DNA from 2 places in the Spartinivicinus marinus genome. Region 2 is predicted to be linked to the other one. Evidence: predicted binding sites of a transcription regulator. Region 2 holds the regulator's gene; the other holds the start of a gene.

Region 1 (8,189 bases), 4.9 Mb from region 2:
ATGATTGTTGGCATGGTCAGTGCTATACATAATTTTAAAGTGTTGTAAGTCAGTTTAAATAAGTAGCAACCGGCAATTAGCTGACAAGAAATTATCTCGGTTATTGGAAGTTTATTATGTCATACGAAGTTATTCATCAAAAAGGTCAGTCTCCCATCAAGGCATGGACCTGTGGCTTACCTTTTGAAGACGCGGCTAAACAACAGTTACATAATATTGCCAGCCTGCCCTTTATTCATAAATGGGTGGCGGTAATGCCTGATGTTCATTTAGGTAAAGGCGCGACCATTGGTAGTGTAGTACCTACGTTTGGAGCTGTTATTCCCGCAGCGGTTGGTGTTGACATTGGCTGTGGAATGATGGCTGTTAAAACCAGTTTGGTTGCAGCTGACTTGCCTGATAATTTATACGGCATTCGACATGCAATTGAAGTAGCTGTACCCCATGGACGATCAGCGCGAGCCAGAAAAGGCAGAGATAAAGGTGCCTGGGGAGAAATACCAAGTGATGTTATCCATGCCTGGCAGCCATTAAAAAAACCGTTTGAACTATTGGCTGAGCAACATCACGTATTGCAACAAACTAATAACATTAATCATTTAGGCACGTTGGGTACAGGTAACCACTTTATTGAGGTGTGTTTAGATGAGGCTGATAGCGTATGGTTTATGTTGCATAGTGGCTCTAGAGGCGTTGGTAATCGAATTGGTACCTATTTTATTGAAAAAGCCAAGCAAGAAATGGAGCGTTGGCATATTCATTTGCCTGATAGGGATTTGGCCTATTTATCAGAAGGCAGTGAGTCATTTGAGCAATATATAGCAGCTGTTGAATGGGCACAGCAATATGCGTTTACTAACCGTCAAGTGATGATGAAGAGAGTGATTCACGCAGTTCAACAAGCGCTACAGCGACCGTTTTCAGCAGAGATGATGGCTGTTAATTGTCACCATAACTATGTCTCTAGAGAGCATCACTATGGTAAGGATGTACTAGTGACTCGAAAAGGTGCTGTTTCTGCTAAAGATGGGCAGTTTGGTATTATTCCTGGCAGTATGGGGGCAAAATCCTTCATCGTAAGAGGGTTGGGTAACCCAGAAAGTTTTCATAGCTGTAGTCATGGCGCAGGGCGTGTTATGTCGCGAACTAAGGCCAAAAAACTAGTGACAATGGAAGAGCATGAAGCAGCAACCAAAGGTGTTGAGTGTCGTAAAGATAAGGACGTGATTGATGAAACCCCAGCTGCTTATAAACCCATTGAGAAGGTAATGAAGGCTCAGCAAGATTTAGTGGAAATCGTCCATACCTTAAAGCAAGTAGTGTGTGTTAAAGGCTAGTATTAAAAGAATAGTTCATTGGGAAAAATAGCCTTTTTAGCGATATCTGCTTATAAAATATCTTTTTTTAGGAAAAAGATATCTTGCTTACAATACCTGTAAATATATTGATACATCTAGGTGTTAGGTGGGCGTTAGGCGATAATAGTTGTTGCATTGGCTGTCACTTTTTCTTGTGAAATAATCAGGACTGCTTATGCATCAATTGTTTTATAGATGCCTCTATTGTTAGAGGTGCCCTTTATAAGGAAATAGCCCATGTTGCGCAAAATAATCTTTTCAGTTGGATTCGTATTTATCGCTATTCAAATGTCAGTGGGGCAAGCTATCGCGGGGCATAATTGTACGCTATCCAGCCAAGCATCTGCTCGGTTGATTGTTATGTTTAAAACGCTGCAAGATCGCCAAAGCCCGCAAACATTAGATTATGTCGCAGGTATGGTTGGGCAACAGCAGTTGCAAATTATTCGTCCATTTCAAGAGAAAGGGTTAATTATTTGTGTGGCGGCCTCAAATGAGGCTGAGCTTGAAGACACCATTAGCAGTCTACAACAGCTACATTATATTAAATATGTAGAGGTAGACCAGCTAATGAAGCCTGTTAAACCCAGTACCTTAGGCATAAAATAACAGGTTTAAACTGTGGGGACGGTAAAATAAAAAATAGCGCCGCCTTCAGGGTTATTTTCAAATCGCAACTTACCGCCGTGGGTCGATATAATCGACTCACAAACGGAAAGGCCAATCCCCATACCATAGCTTTTTGTGGTAAAGAAGGGGTGAAATAGTTTATCAGCAGCGTCTTCTGTTAGCCCGTGGCCACGGTCAATAACAGATACTTTGACAAACTGATGGTTTTTATCAAGCTCTGTTTTAACCCAAACTCCAATATCACGGGTTTCCCGGTCTCCCATTGCTTCCATACCATTACGAATCAAATTAAGGGCAACCTGTTGTATTTGCACTGGGTCAGCCTCAATGAGTGGTAATTCATCAGCAAGATCCAGGTGAATTTCCATATTGTTATTGCGGGCATCTACTTCTGCTAATTTAACTACATCACTGATTAATTTATTGCAGTCGACTTTCTCAAGGCAGTGAGCAGGTTTTTTCACAAAGCTGCGGATGCGCGCGATAATATCGCCTGCCCGCCTGGCTTGGGTACCGATTTTTTCCAGGGCTTCAGAAAGTGACTCCTTATTTAAAGGGTCACGCTGAATCATCCGGTTACATACCTGGGCATAGTTACAAATGGCAGTTAATGGTTGGTTTACTTCATGGGCAAATCCAGCGGCCATTTCTCCCATAGTGCTTAACCGGGAAACATGAGTCAGACGTTCTTTTTGCTCTTGTAATTCATCCAGTGCCTTTTGCAGCGCCTCTTCATTTTGCTTGCGCTCAGTAATGTCTTTAAAGACCACAACAGCACCAGAAGGGTGGTGATCAGTATTGATTGGTGTAACTGAGTATGTGACTGGGAAGTGATGACCATTGTGGTGCCAGAACACATCTTCTTCTATGTGCTGCTCTGAACCATCTTGCAAGGTCTTTAAGATAGGCACAGTTTCAGGGTCGTTTGGTTTAAGCAGAATGTTGATGAGCTCTTTTCCTATCAAGTCATCTTCACTAAACCCTGTCATCCGGTTCGCTGCCGCATTCACAAAAGTGATACAACCTTTTTGATCCAGGCCAAAAATCCCTTCCGTCATGGCTTCCAGAATGCGTTGATTATCAGCTTCTAGTTGCTTGTTTCTTTCCGAGAGCGCGCGCTCGAGTCGGTGAATTTTAAGTTGAGTAGCAACTCGGGCCAGTACTTCCTCTGGTTGAAATGGCTTAGAGATGAAGTCAACTGCACCTAGATTAAGCCCTTTGACTTTATCTTTGGTTTCATCGAGAGCAGATAGAAAAATAACGGTTATGCCATTGGTGTCAGCACTGGCCTTAAGTTGTCGGCAAACTTCATAGCCATCAATGCCAGGCATCATGATGTCTAGTAAAATTAATGCTGGTTTGTTTTTTTGAGCAATTTTAAGTGCGCTTTCACCGTTTTTAGCTACAAGAAGTTTGTAGCCCCGGCCATTCAAGGTTTGTAATAATAGCTGTAAGTTGGTGGGATTATCATCAACCAACAAAATTTTATCTTCAGCGATATCTTGCTCTGCATGCACACTATCTGGGTTAGTTGCAATCATAAAAAGCCATCATTCCTATAATTCTTTGGCTAGATAGCTTGATTGTGCTTCATGATTGAGGAACTCTGCAACCTATTCTCGGCTAAAATGTTTGCCATCTTCTGTCAATAGGTGCACTTTTAACCTCTTGGGGGTGCTAGCGAAGGCTGTAGCCAAAGGGGTTATAGCCATGCATCATTTAATGCTGTTGGCGCAATGAATATCGTTGTTGTCTTATTTTTGCGGTTATAATTGTTTGGCAGTGGTAATAAACAGTTGGGGGTAATGTGAACCGCATACTAGCTGAAGGTGTGTGAAGTACACCAGCTGTTGGATAGTTGACAGATAGGTGATGGTTAGCATTAACTGGTAAGCCCATAATAAGTTGCTTCAGGATAATTTAAGTTGATTTATGAAAGTATTAGTGTTTGGTGGCTCAGGCCAGGTGGGTCATGAGCTGTGTCAACAATTAACTGAACATGGCATCGTTTTTAAAGCACCTAGCCATGATGTCTTGGATATTACTCACAGCAAAAAAGTCGCTGAGCTAGTTAAGAGTTATCAACCAACCATGGTTGTTAATGCGGTAGGTTATCGGGATTTGATGAAGGCGGAGTCAGAGCCTTCAAAGTGTTTCGCAATTAATCGCGATGCTGTAGCTGAAATGGCAAATATTTGTAAAAAGCACCAAGCTACATTAATACATTTATCGTCTTATCTGGTCTTTGATGGTGCTAAGGCAGAGCCTTATACAGAAAAAGATGCTGCTAATCCTCAAGGGGTTTTGGCTGGCAGTTTGTGGCAGGGGGAGCAGCTGGTTAGAGAGCGTTGCCCAGATCATATTATTCTACGTTTGGGCTGGGTTGTGAGCGCTAGACGATATAATCTGGTCCATACTATCTTGTCACAGTTAAAGCAAAATCAAGAAGTGTGGGTAGCCTCTGACCGCTTGGGTAATCCAACCCCTGCTGCGGATATAGCGGCAGTAATTATAGCGATTCTTTATCAGCTGGATTGTGAGGCAGAGGTTTTTGGTACCTATCATTATGGTGGGGTAGAGCCTGTGGCAGAAAGTAAATTTGCTGAAGTGTTACTTAATGACGCACTTCATTATGACGAATTACCATCGGATAAGTTGTTAGTGAAAGAGTGTGGTCAGCTAGATTATTTACCCCACCACTTAAATGCCCGGTTAGCGGTTAACAAAATCCGAGATACGTTTGGTATTCATGCTAAGGCCTGGCGACCGGCGATTGCGAAAATAGTGAAAGGGTTTTATGTGTAGTGGGGGGAGAGTATGGAGCAATAGGGTATTTGTTCACCGTTCTTGAAGGGCCATCCATGGACCCTCAAGAACTAAAAAGGCATCCATGCCTTAGTGACCAAACACCCTAAAACTTATACCCTAGCCCCACCATATAAACCCATGGGTCTAACTCAACATCCACTTTGGCTTTAGTATTCCCAACTTTGAAATTAGCCTCAGTATCAATATCGATATACCAGACACTGGCATTAACTAGCAGATTATCGGTTAATTGATAATCTATTCCTGCTTCAAAGGCTATCCCCCAGGAATCTTCAAGTTCTAAACTGTTGTAACCTTGTGACTTATGTTTACTAGTAAATTTCTCATCAAAGAAAGTGGTATAGTTTACCCCTGCACCCACATATGGCTGTAAGTTAGCCTTAGTGTCATTAAAATAATATTGCACAGTTAAAGTAGGGGGTAAGTGTTTTATATCTGCTAAAGAGCCATTATCAGGACTATTTTTTAAATCCAGGGTATGCTCAAAAGGTGTTGCGGCTAATAAACCAATACCAATATGGTCAGTGATCATATAAGTACCAGTTAGGCCTAATTGGGTATTACTATCAACGCCGGCAGTCCAACCTGTATCTGCTCCACCAGCTTTAACATTACTGCTATCCTCATTTGGATCAACTGTTGCTGCACCGGCTCGAACAATAAAATCCCCTTCCTGGTAAGCCATTGCAGCCTGGCTAAGAGCTAAACTTAAAGCAGCGGTTGCAAATACAGCAATTGGTGTACGCATAAAAAATGACCTCATTATTCCTTATCTACAGCAACAAAGCGTTGGCTGGAATACTAATCAGGGAACAATGTAACAATATTGAGTTATATCAATAGCCAGATAAAAGATAAGGAAATTAGGTAGTTTTACTTATTAGGTATGAGTTTTTCGGTAGCGAAAAAAAGCAAGAATTTCCCCGGTGAACAGTAGATGATCTAAATTACCAGTAAGGCTATGTTATAATACATACCTTTTGATGTACTTCACTGAGAAGCTAAGTGGATTTATATGGCAATTAAAATAACAGGAAAAATTGGTGACTTATCAGTGGATTTATCAATAGAAGCGACTGATGATTTAAAAGTATTGATTGCTGAGTTAAGTCGTGGAGTGCAAGACGATAATACCTTTTCAGAGCAACCTCAGGAATCGGTCGATCGGCCAGTGAAGCTTGATGTGGTCAGTGACAACAAAGGGAGCAAACCAGCGAACTTCTTTGAAAAGTCATTAGATTTTATTAAACAACAGGGAACGGTCACTAATTACCAATTAATTGACTTTCTTGCTGACAGTGGGGCAGAAGATGTTGAGATAAAACGAACCATGATGCGTCTTAAGCATAGCCACTTTATTCAGCTTGAAACGATTGCTGGTCCAGGACAGAGTAGTTATTTAAAGTTTCACTGGCACGGATGATATTCTCTTTACAGAGGGCATTAGCTTATTTGGCGACAGTAGTTTCTTTATTGCGATTGCTTATCTGGAACTGATTGATAATGCCGTGAATATCACTAATTAACTCAGATAGTGATGAGCTGGTTTGCTCAGTTTCATCTGCTCTTAAATTGCCTTCTTTGGCTAAATGATTAATTGTCGATAAGTCAGTTTCGATTGTGTGAGTTACTTCTTTGTAGATATTTAGTTGATGAGAACTTTAATCGTTTGCTGAAGCTCAGTAAGTTCGGCAGTTGGCATAATAATGTACTACTTATTTTACTAATGTGTTTCAAAGTAAATATAGGAAAGGAATCAACTTATACAACCACCTCGAATTGTAACTGACACAATGGCTATTTGTGAGGCGGTCATAAAACATTACTGCCGCCCCTTATATTATTTAGTAACTACTTTAAAGTATTAGGAAACAATATCTGGCTTATTTGCGCTCCCATAAGCCAATGAATTGAACGCGCTTAGTAAATATCCTTTTAGGCCATCCATCACAGCCTACAGGATGTTTTAGCTCAACAAGGGTAAAGCCAGCCTTATCAAAAACCTTTAACCACTCCCATTTGTGCTGATAATGTAGGGTGCTGTTGGTTTGTAGTTTTCGATTACCACGCATATCTTCCAGCGCGACTAAAAACCAGCTGGGTAAATGACTGTAGGTATAGTCTTTAATCAAACAATACTGTTTAGTGAGTCGTAATAAATCACGAAGGGTTTCTTTGGGATCGCGAGAATGGTGAAGAACATCAATTGCACAAGTTAATTCAAAGGACTGACTGGGTAAAGGCGCCATTCGGCCATTGTATAAAATAGCATTACGACTAACCGGAGGGTGTTGACGCCATCGTAACATTGCTACATCGTCAGTTATTCCATTTTGAATTAAACCTTGTCCAAACCATTCATCACCATTACTAAACTCAAGCCCATTTTTAAATGGGCTAATGGGTTTTAGCAACTGGTTACATAGTTTTAGGGCATTGGCTTCATGAGGGCTTAGCCGCCTAGCAAAAAGAGGGGCGGGTGCCCTAACTTGATTTGCAGACATATTAATATAGTCCTATCCAGTGGTTATAAGATTTGGCACAACTACAAGAAAAACGAGCTCCCAAGAATCAGGCAGCAAGTAATGAAAAGTTAAGAATTGCAATGTGATTTTTATTGTCGTTAAGCAGTCTAACTGATAGATATGGAAATATGTTGTGATCAAATAGCTAGGTTTATTTTATGAGTATAATTCATAGTGAGTATGAATATTAACAACAAGTTAACTAATTATTTCGCTATTTGAGTCTATATTGTTTGATTTGTTAAACTACATAAAGCCAGGGCAATCGCATATAAATTTACACGGAGCAAATTAACTTCATTAAATACTCATGATCCCAACCAGCAGAAAGCCTCTTATTTTTTATACCAATTTTATAAGTGTCATCTTGTTTAAGAATATTAAGGGCTATTTGCCTAATCCTAGACATGTTTTCTGCTGAATGACCTATACGAATTCGACTATCATCTTCCCTAAATGCAACATCCAAACTCCAATGTAGGCTGTTCTCAATTTGCCAATGATGTTGAATCATTTCACTGACAGCTTTTGCTGATAAGGGCTGGCTAGAAATATAATAGCGTTGTTCTTTTGATTTTTTGCCTTGCAAGGTACGTTCTGTCTCAACCCTAATGACAGCAGCTAAATCGATCCACTCTGTTGCTATAGGTAGTTTAGCCACTGAGTGATAAACCCAGCAGCGTCGTATCTCATGACGGCCATGCTGTTCTTTTTCTGAAGAATGAAAGTCAATAGCTGGACGTTGATACACTTTGGCTTTTTTAGAATACAGTTGTTCTTGAATAGCAGAATATAAGCGACGCTGGTTATTTTTAACTGCCAACAAGTAATGAGCCCCTTTTTCACG
Region 2 (8,189 bases):
CCGGCCGCATTACCAGCTATACCCTAGCAGGCATGTTAGTAGGCAGTTTAGGCTGGTCAATTCAGCAGCTGGGGCCTGCAGCAAACCAAGGGCTCCGCTGGTTAGCTGGCATTTTATTGATTTTAATGGCCTGCTATATCGCTAACTGGTGGAAAGCACTGACGTGGCTAGAAAAAGCGGGACAGCATCTGTGGCGCTATATTCAACCATTAACCAAACCTTTTTTACCCGCAACTAACAGTAAACAAGGCTTTTGTTTAGGCATTTTATGGGGCTGGCTGCCTTGTGGGCTTATTTACAGCGCCCTAACCTGGTCTGCTGCCAGTGGCAATACACTTGATGGCGGACTGCTGATGCTGGGATTTGGTTTAGGAACACTGCCTACGGTATTAGCCACTGGCTTTTTCGCTGATACGCTAAAGCAATTTGTTGCCCACCACCTCACCCGCACAGTGGCAGCGATCATTATGATTGGTTTCGGTATATGGACGATTCCTGGCCCTCACCAAGCGCTGTTAATGCCAAACCATGAGAATCATGCTCATCATCATTGACCCATGTCAATTCTTTTCCAGACCACCGCTTTACACTGTTAATCTGTATCAACAGTGACAGGCCAAGTTTATGTTAGGACCTTTGAAGTGGCAGTCCTCGCTTATCGAACGATATAATCAGCAAGGCCCACGTTATACCTCATACCCTACTGCCGTTGAGTTTTCAGAATCGTTTGAGCCTGACCACTATCAACAAGCTTTAACAAAACTCAAACAGCAGCAAACACCGCTGTCACTTTATGTACACATCCCGTTTTGCGCTAGTGTTTGTTATTACTGTGGCTGCAATAAAATAATTACCAAAAATCGGCAAAAAGCCCTGCCTTATCTAACGGTATTGGAAAAAGAAATCCAGCTTGTCTCTCAACAGTTAGACTGTAAGCCTGTGGTTGAACAACTACACTGGGGAGGTGGTACCCCTACCTTTTTGACCCATGAGCAAACTACCCAATTGTTTACGCTGCTGGAGCAGCACTTTCAATTGGTGGATGATATTGACGGAGACTATTCAATTGAAATAGACCCACGAGAAGCTGACTGGCCAACCATGGGATTATTACGCTCCTTGGGGTTTAATCGTATTAGCTTAGGTATTCAGGATTTTAATCCAGTTGTACAAAAAGCGGTTAATCGCGTTCAATCAGAAGCTGAAACAGAAGCTATTTTTGAAGCAGCCAGGGCATTATTATTTAAATCCATTAATGTGGATTTAATTTATGGATTACCTTTTCAAACCACTGCCAGTTTTTTAGAAACCCTTGATAAAGTCATTGCGCTCTCACCCGACCGGCTATCTATTTTCAATTACGCTCATTTACCCCATCGGTTTAAGCCTCAAAGAAGGATTAAAGCCAGCGACTTACCTTCTGCTCCAGAAAAGCTCAGTATTTTACAACACAGTATTGATCGGCTACAGGCAGCTGGCTACCACTATATTGGCATGGATCACTTTGCTTTACCTGATGACAAACTGGCTACCGCTCAAGCAAAAGGCGAATTACATCGTAATTTCCAAGGCTATACCACCCATGGCCATTGTGACTTAATTGGGTTTGGCGTCTCTTCAATTAGCCAGATTAATGATATTTATTGCCAAAACCACACTGCACTTGATGACTATATTCAGTCAATCGAAAATAATCAGCTACCCATTAAACGTGGTATTCAATTAAATCAGGATGATTTACTTAGACGAGGTATTATTCAACAGCTAATCTGTCACTTTCAGGTAGATTTAGCCAAGTATTGCCAACCTTTCGGTATAAACTGGCACGTTTATTTCCAGAAAGAAATTATGCAACTCATGCCAATGGTTGAAGATAAGCTCATCACCCTAACTGATAGCAAGTTAATCATCACCAATAATGGAAGGCTGTTAGCCAGAAATATCTGTATGGTGTTTGATCGATATCTAGCAAGCAAACAATCATCAGAGAATTTATTTTCTAAAGTTATTTAATACTAAAAACTTTCGCTTGTTGCTAACTGGGTCACCCCCTACAATAATCACAATGTACCCGTTAGCCTAAATTAACAATTTTTGCGTTCGAGGCCTCAGCGTAACAATGATTGCCAAAGTAAAACCTATCAACCAAGTCGCTTGCAAAGATTGCATTCTAAGCACCCTTTGTCTGCCTATTGCCTTAAAAGTAGAAGATATTGATACGCTAGACAGCATCATTAAACGAGGCAAACCATTACGCAAAGGCGAGCACCTATTTTTCCAAGGTGACACATTCAGCTCTATCTATGCCGTTCGTTCGGGTGCCTTAAAAACCTACACCACCACTGATGATGGTGTTGAACAAATTACTGGCTTCCAACTGCCAAGTGAATTAGTTGGGTTAAGTGGTATTGATGACGAGCATTACCCCGTATCAGCCCAAGCGGTAGAAACCACTATGGTTTGTGAAATCCCCTTCGAACGACTGGATGAACTTGCCAGTACCCTGCCCGAGCTCCGTCGTAAATTAATGCAAATCATGAGCAAAGAAATTCGCGAAGATCAGCAAATGATGTTGTTGCTCAGTAAGAAAAATGCCGATGAACGTATTGCAACCTTTCTCTTAAATTTAGCTGCCCGCTTCCGTCGCCGTGGCTTTTCTTCTCAGGCTTTCAGACTCCCCATGTCTCGCAATGAGATGGGTAATTATTTGGGACTTGCGGTAGAAACGGTTAGCCGTGTCTTCACGCGCTTCCAAAAAAATGGCTTAATCGACGCGAATGGCAAGGAAGTCCTGATCAAAGATTCCATGACTATTTGCTCTTTAGCTGGAGGCAAACCTGTTAACCAAGCCAACGACTCATTAACAGGCTAGCCCTTCCCTAGCTGGGGAGAGCATCGATAAACCATTATTTGGAAAACTAATAATGATATTTGACGAATATTATATAAAGTCATTAATTCGTAATGTTCCTGACTGGCCCAGCCCTGGTGTAATGTTTCGTGATATTACGCCCTTATTTAAATCACCAAAAGCCCAACGCATGGTAGTTGATAGCTTCATTCAACGTTATGTAGATGCCGACTTTACCCATATTGGCGCCATGGAAGCCCGAGGTTTTTTACTTGGCTCAGTCATTTCCTATGAGTTGAATAAACCACTAGTGTTATTTCGAAAACAAGGCAAACTACCGGCGAAAACCATTGCAGAAGAATATGACATCGAATACGGAAAAGCAGTACTAGAAATACAACATGATGCCTTTGAAAGTGGTGCAAGCATCCTACTCGTGGATGACTTGATTGCCACAGGAGGCACTTTACTTGCTGCAGCAACTTTAACCCGACAGTTAGGGGGTAGTATTTATGAAGCAGCGGCTATTATTGACTTGCCAGATTTAGGTGGTAGCCAAAAGCTTCAAGACTCAGATATTCCCGTTTATACACTTTGTGCCTTTGCTAAAGATTAGTCAGTGTTAACTACTTCTGATCGCACCCCTCAAAGGGTGCGCCAGTCATCTAAGAATAAACCCGCTAGTTTCACCGTCATTTAAATGACAACACTGTCAGCTATTTGATCACTTCCCAACTATCTTTTTCATCTTACTCAACAAACATCGGACAGGTTAACAAGCAAAAGTGCTTTTTCCACTACTGCTAACTCCATACTTCACAGCATTTTCCTTACTAAATACTTTTTAACTTTTTCCAAGTAAAGCAAGCCGTTAAGTTGCGTATTTCAGTCTACACTAACCATAAAATAGGATTGTATTCAAGATAAGTCATTTTTTTGCAACGAATAAAAGGAATGCCAATAGCAGTAAAGGCCCATACTGGTCAAAAAAATGCATTAAAAACAATAAACGTAGGGAAAATGAGAGTTGAATAATGGGCATTTGTGCAGAAGAGCTAAGACATTATGTCGTTCAACCCACTTTAAAGCAATTGCAAATCAAGCATTGCTTAGCAGAAAACTTGCTAATGGGGACAGCTGCTCAGGAAAGTGGGCTTGGCTTCTACCTACGCCCTAAAAAACACCACTCCTATGGCATTTATTGCATTACTCCCCTGATGCATAGAAATATATGGGATAAATATTTGGTTCAACTACCAGAACTGGCAAGTCAGGTCAGGGGATTAGCTAGCCAACATGAATTTTTGGAAAATCCCCACCAAGAATTAGCTACTAATCTCAGTTATGCAACAGCTATTGCTTGGATGGTTTACCAGCGTGTCCCGAATTTTCCGACTAAAGGTGATCCTGCCAATTTAGGGCTATTGGGAAAATGCTGGCGCCGTTATTACCATGGTAAACCCCAGGCCTCACTAGACGACTTTATCCATAATTACCATCAATATATTCTGGGTAGACCTCAAGCCGCCTGATAGTTCAATATAGCACTTGCTTATGTTAAATATTGCAACAGGCTAACAATAGAGTCTGTTGTTTTGATTTATATGTATTTGCTTACTACTTAACTCTCTAAGCAAAAGTAGATGTTGTTATATTACCGCTTTGCTTAACCTGACAACTGCTCCGCACATTGAATACATAAGTCCGTATAAGGCATCACCTTTAATCGAGCAGGTGCAATCTCCTGCCCACAATGACTACAAAACAAATACTCTTCATTATCAATACGTGTCAATGCACGCTGGACCTTGATCAGTTCTGACAAAGTCTCATTACCTAGTGCATCAACCACCTCATCATTTTCACGCTCTTGTGCCTGCTCTGACCAGTCTCGGCTGGTGGGCTTTACTGCATCACGCTTCAATCGAGACAATCGCTGTTCCAACTCCATCTGTTTAGCCTGTAGTTGACGTTTTATGTCTTCATATAATGTCATGCAGTGCCTCACCACTTTCACATTCGTTATTAACAATTGTTATTGATTTACTCTATCTAACTATAGCGTTTTCTAACGTTCCTATTGTTTGGGCAAGCAATACAGACAAAAAGTTTGCTTGCCCTCCCCTTACTCACATACTTTGTTCTCATTAACAGCAGGCTCAGGTATAATCAGCCCCCCATTATCTGGTTGCCTTTACTTAGCAGTAACGATGTCTATGCAAAAGCCAAAATCTGACAAACTCACCCTTAACAAGCTACAAAAGCGCTTACGTCGCGAAGTAGGCCGAGCTATCGCCGACTTCAATATGATCGAAGATGGTGACAAAATCATGTGTTGCTTGTCAGGTGGTAAAGACAGTTATACCCTGCTGGATATCTTGCTAAATCTACAGCAACATGCCCCAATCAGCTTTTCTATTGTGGCGGTAAACCTTGACCAGAAGCAGCCAGGCTTTCCTGAGGAAGTACTACCTAACTATTTAAACTCATTAAATATTGACTACTTAATTGTTGAAGAAGACACTTACAGTATTGTCAAAGACAAAATACCCGAAGGAAAAACGACTTGTGCTTTATGCTCAAGACTGAGACGGGGTATCTTATACAGCACCGCAAAAAAGCTGGGCGCCACTAAAATTGCCTTGGGCCATCATCGTGACGATATCATCGAAACCCTGTTATTAAATATGTTTTATGGCGGCAAAATGAAAGCTATGCCAGCCAAGCTGGTTTCTGACGATGGTCAACATATGGTTATTCGCCCACTGGCCTATAGCCGTGAAAAAGATATTATAAAATACGCAGGCTTGAAGAATTTTCCTATTATTCCTTGCAACCTGTGTGGCTCTCAGGAAAACCTGCAACGAAAACAGATGAAAGCCCTGCTAAACCAATGGGATCGTCAATTCCCTGGGCGTATTGAAAGTATGTTTCGCGCGACGCAAAATATCGTCCCATCGCATATGGTAGACACAAGCCTATTTGACTTTCAATCACTAACGACACAAGACCAACCATTTCCTGATGGAGATCAGGCCTTTGATCCACCCAGCTTAGACTACCAAGCAGCTACTGATGAAAACACCGATACAGAAGAACAGCCATCAATGGTGAAACTTATTTCCCTGTAGCTGACTTGCGAGCAACCAATTGTCCAGGCTGGTAGCAAAATGCTTAACCAGCCGACCATGTCACCTCTTTTTACTTCACTTCATTTAAATTCCAATCATATTGATAGCTGATATTTCCTTGAAACTGCGCTAATTGTTTACGCAAAACTGGCTGAGCATATTGTTGTAAGTGCTTTATTAAAGCTGGTTCGTTATCACCAAAATCAACTTGATACCAGTCGTATATTTTTGATAACGCAAGTCCTTGTTTCGAGAGCGAAACGCCTTTAGCCTGATTAATAAACCGTTTGGCGGCAGCTTCTAATATTTGCTCTTGATTAGCGGCTGTTAACGCTTGAGTAGCTAAATCAGGACATCCCAAACTGGCACAATTAACCACATAGTGAATCCGTTGATCTTGCCAAATAGGCCTGAGAATACGGTGTTCAATATCATTCAAAGTAATTGCCTGACCAGCAATACGAATAATTTCATCATCCCAAGGGCCAAAACTAAAGAAACCTTTACCCAGTTTTTTAATGGAACTGACAGGATAGCTATTCAACACCAATTGTACAGTTAACGCATTATATAAATTAACCCAATAAGCAAACTGCTCTTGTTTTTTATATTGGCGCGGATCAATATGGCTCAACTGCTCGATATAGCGAGCCAGCTTCTGTGTATCGGTAGCACTCACTTTCTTGTAATTAAACAAATGGCCCTCTGGCTTAACCACCAAATACTGCTTTAACAACTGCTGCCATGGTTGGTGGTTAATCTGGTGGCTGCTCTGTTCATTACTGGCTTGCCAAAAATGCCATAAATTGGCTTTTGGTGCAGCAACAGAAAGAGTAGGCAGATAAGCGATCAATACAGCCCAGCCCCATAACAAACACCATAATTTACGTTTCATTGCAATCACTTATCAACCTCCCAATAAATTCAGCCTTCTTTACATTAGTAAAAGAAAGGTACGAAGTGATAACTCTTTCATTTTCACACTAAAGATATGTTTTATTCATAACTATTAGTCATATAAATAAGGAAAAAGGTTAATAATGTTTAAAAAACGCTTTGTAAGCACTGAAAACTATAACAAACCAAGTGACCCAATAAGCTGATTTATTTATACTGAGCCTGTTAACTGGATTTAACACAAACTAATTAAAGAAATAAAAACTCATAAAAAACAAGCCATAAACTAACAATAACAGGTACGCAAAGCAGCCATTTACACTACTCCCTTAAGTTTTCAGAGTAATCTAAATGCGGCGAAACAAATTTTTTGTTTTCCGTAAGCTGCTTTCGAGAGTCAACAAGTAGGACATCTTCTAACTGACTAATGCCTACTTTGATTGATACTAAAAAAGCCAAGGAGGTAACACAGTGCTGTTAAATCACATTTGGGGTCTATTTACCACCCCTCAACAAGAATGGCAACTCATCCGTAATGAATCCAATTCCGTTAGTAAAATTTATTTAACTCATGTTCTATTACTTGCAGCGATCCCTGCTATTTGCGGGTATATTGGCTTCACTCAAGTGGGTTGGTCAGTCGGCACCGACAAGCTGGTCAAACTCACTGAAGCCAATGCTGCAGGGATGGCTCTACTGGGCTATATGGCGATGTTAGCAGGTATTTTTGTAATGGGCTGTTTTATTCAGTGGATGGCAAAAACCTATCATGCCAACACAACCTTAAGTCAGACCATTGTCTTTGCTGCTTATACTGCCACTCCTTTATTTCTAACTGGTCTGGGGGCCTTATTACCCAATGTATGGCTAAATCTATTTCTTGTCATTGCCGGAGCCAGCTATGCAACTTACCTTCTCTATACCGGTATTCCTGTCATGATGAAAATCCCTAAAGAAGTCGGCTTTCTATTTGCTAGCAGTGTGCTTTGTGTTGGGCTCGTCGTTCTAGTTTCCATGATGACTATCACCGTATTATTTTGGGGCATTGGTATTGGCCCCTCACAAGTAGTATTCTGATTTCTCTTGGCAGTCACAAGTCAACAGCCTACAATTGCCGAATAATCTATTCGGCAATTGATGTGTTAGTTAAAATGCTTGAAGATGCAGTGGTTAAGCGAGTAAGAGTATTAATCTGTCTAGCTGAAACCCGCTTTGGTAGAATGTTTCAAATGCCCAGCATTCGTTTTGATCTAACAGGTACTTGCGCAGGTACTGCTGACTGGGTCAACAATGAAGTGCGTTTCAATACC

The links. Region 2 encodes FNR, which switches genes on or off when oxygen is low (the NO sensors DNR and NnrR bind a similar motif). Its sites were predicted from a motif close to TTGATNTANATCAA; they were not measured.
Region 1: a site for FNR is predicted at 5,644-5,657, ahead of OQE68_RS06520 (OmpW family outer membrane protein). Genes of this name have one in related genera too.

Annotation. Positions count from the first base shown of each region.
Region 1 covers NZ_JAPJZK010000001.1:1,400,703-1,408,891, reverse strand. Annotated here, with positions in the region: gene OQE68_RS06540 (RtcB family protein) at 117-1,337, shown strand; gene OQE68_RS06535 (hypothetical protein) at 1,596-1,967, shown strand; gene OQE68_RS06530 (ATP-binding response regulator) at 1,973-3,529, opposite strand; gene OQE68_RS06525 (SDR family oxidoreductase) at 3,921-4,793, shown strand; gene OQE68_RS06520 (OmpW family outer membrane protein) at 4,900-5,565, opposite strand; gene OQE68_RS06515 (hypothetical protein) at 5,833-6,240, shown strand; gene OQE68_RS06510 (class I SAM-dependent methyltransferase) at 6,701-7,321, opposite strand; gene OQE68_RS06505 (ISAs1 family transposase) at 7,620-8,189, opposite strand, start outside.
Region 2 covers NZ_JAPJZK010000001.1:6,350,555-6,358,743, forward strand. Annotated here, with positions in the region: gene OQE68_RS27900 (sulfite exporter TauE/SafE family protein) at 1-554, shown strand, start outside; gene hemN (oxygen-independent coproporphyrinogen III oxidase) at 625-2,013, shown strand; gene fnr (fumarate/nitrate reduction transcriptional regulator Fnr) at 2,120-2,872, shown strand; gene OQE68_RS27915 (adenine phosphoribosyltransferase) at 2,925-3,467, shown strand; gene OQE68_RS27920 (hypothetical protein) at 3,886-4,383, shown strand; gene OQE68_RS27925 (TraR/DksA family transcriptional regulator) at 4,518-4,847, opposite strand; gene ttcA (tRNA 2-thiocytidine(32) synthetase TtcA) at 5,062-5,982, shown strand; gene OQE68_RS27935 (DUF547 domain-containing protein) at 6,053-6,877, opposite strand; gene OQE68_RS27940 (Yip1 family protein) at 7,351-7,956, shown strand; gene OQE68_RS27945 (SprT family zinc-dependent metalloprotease) at 8,019-8,189, shown strand, end outside.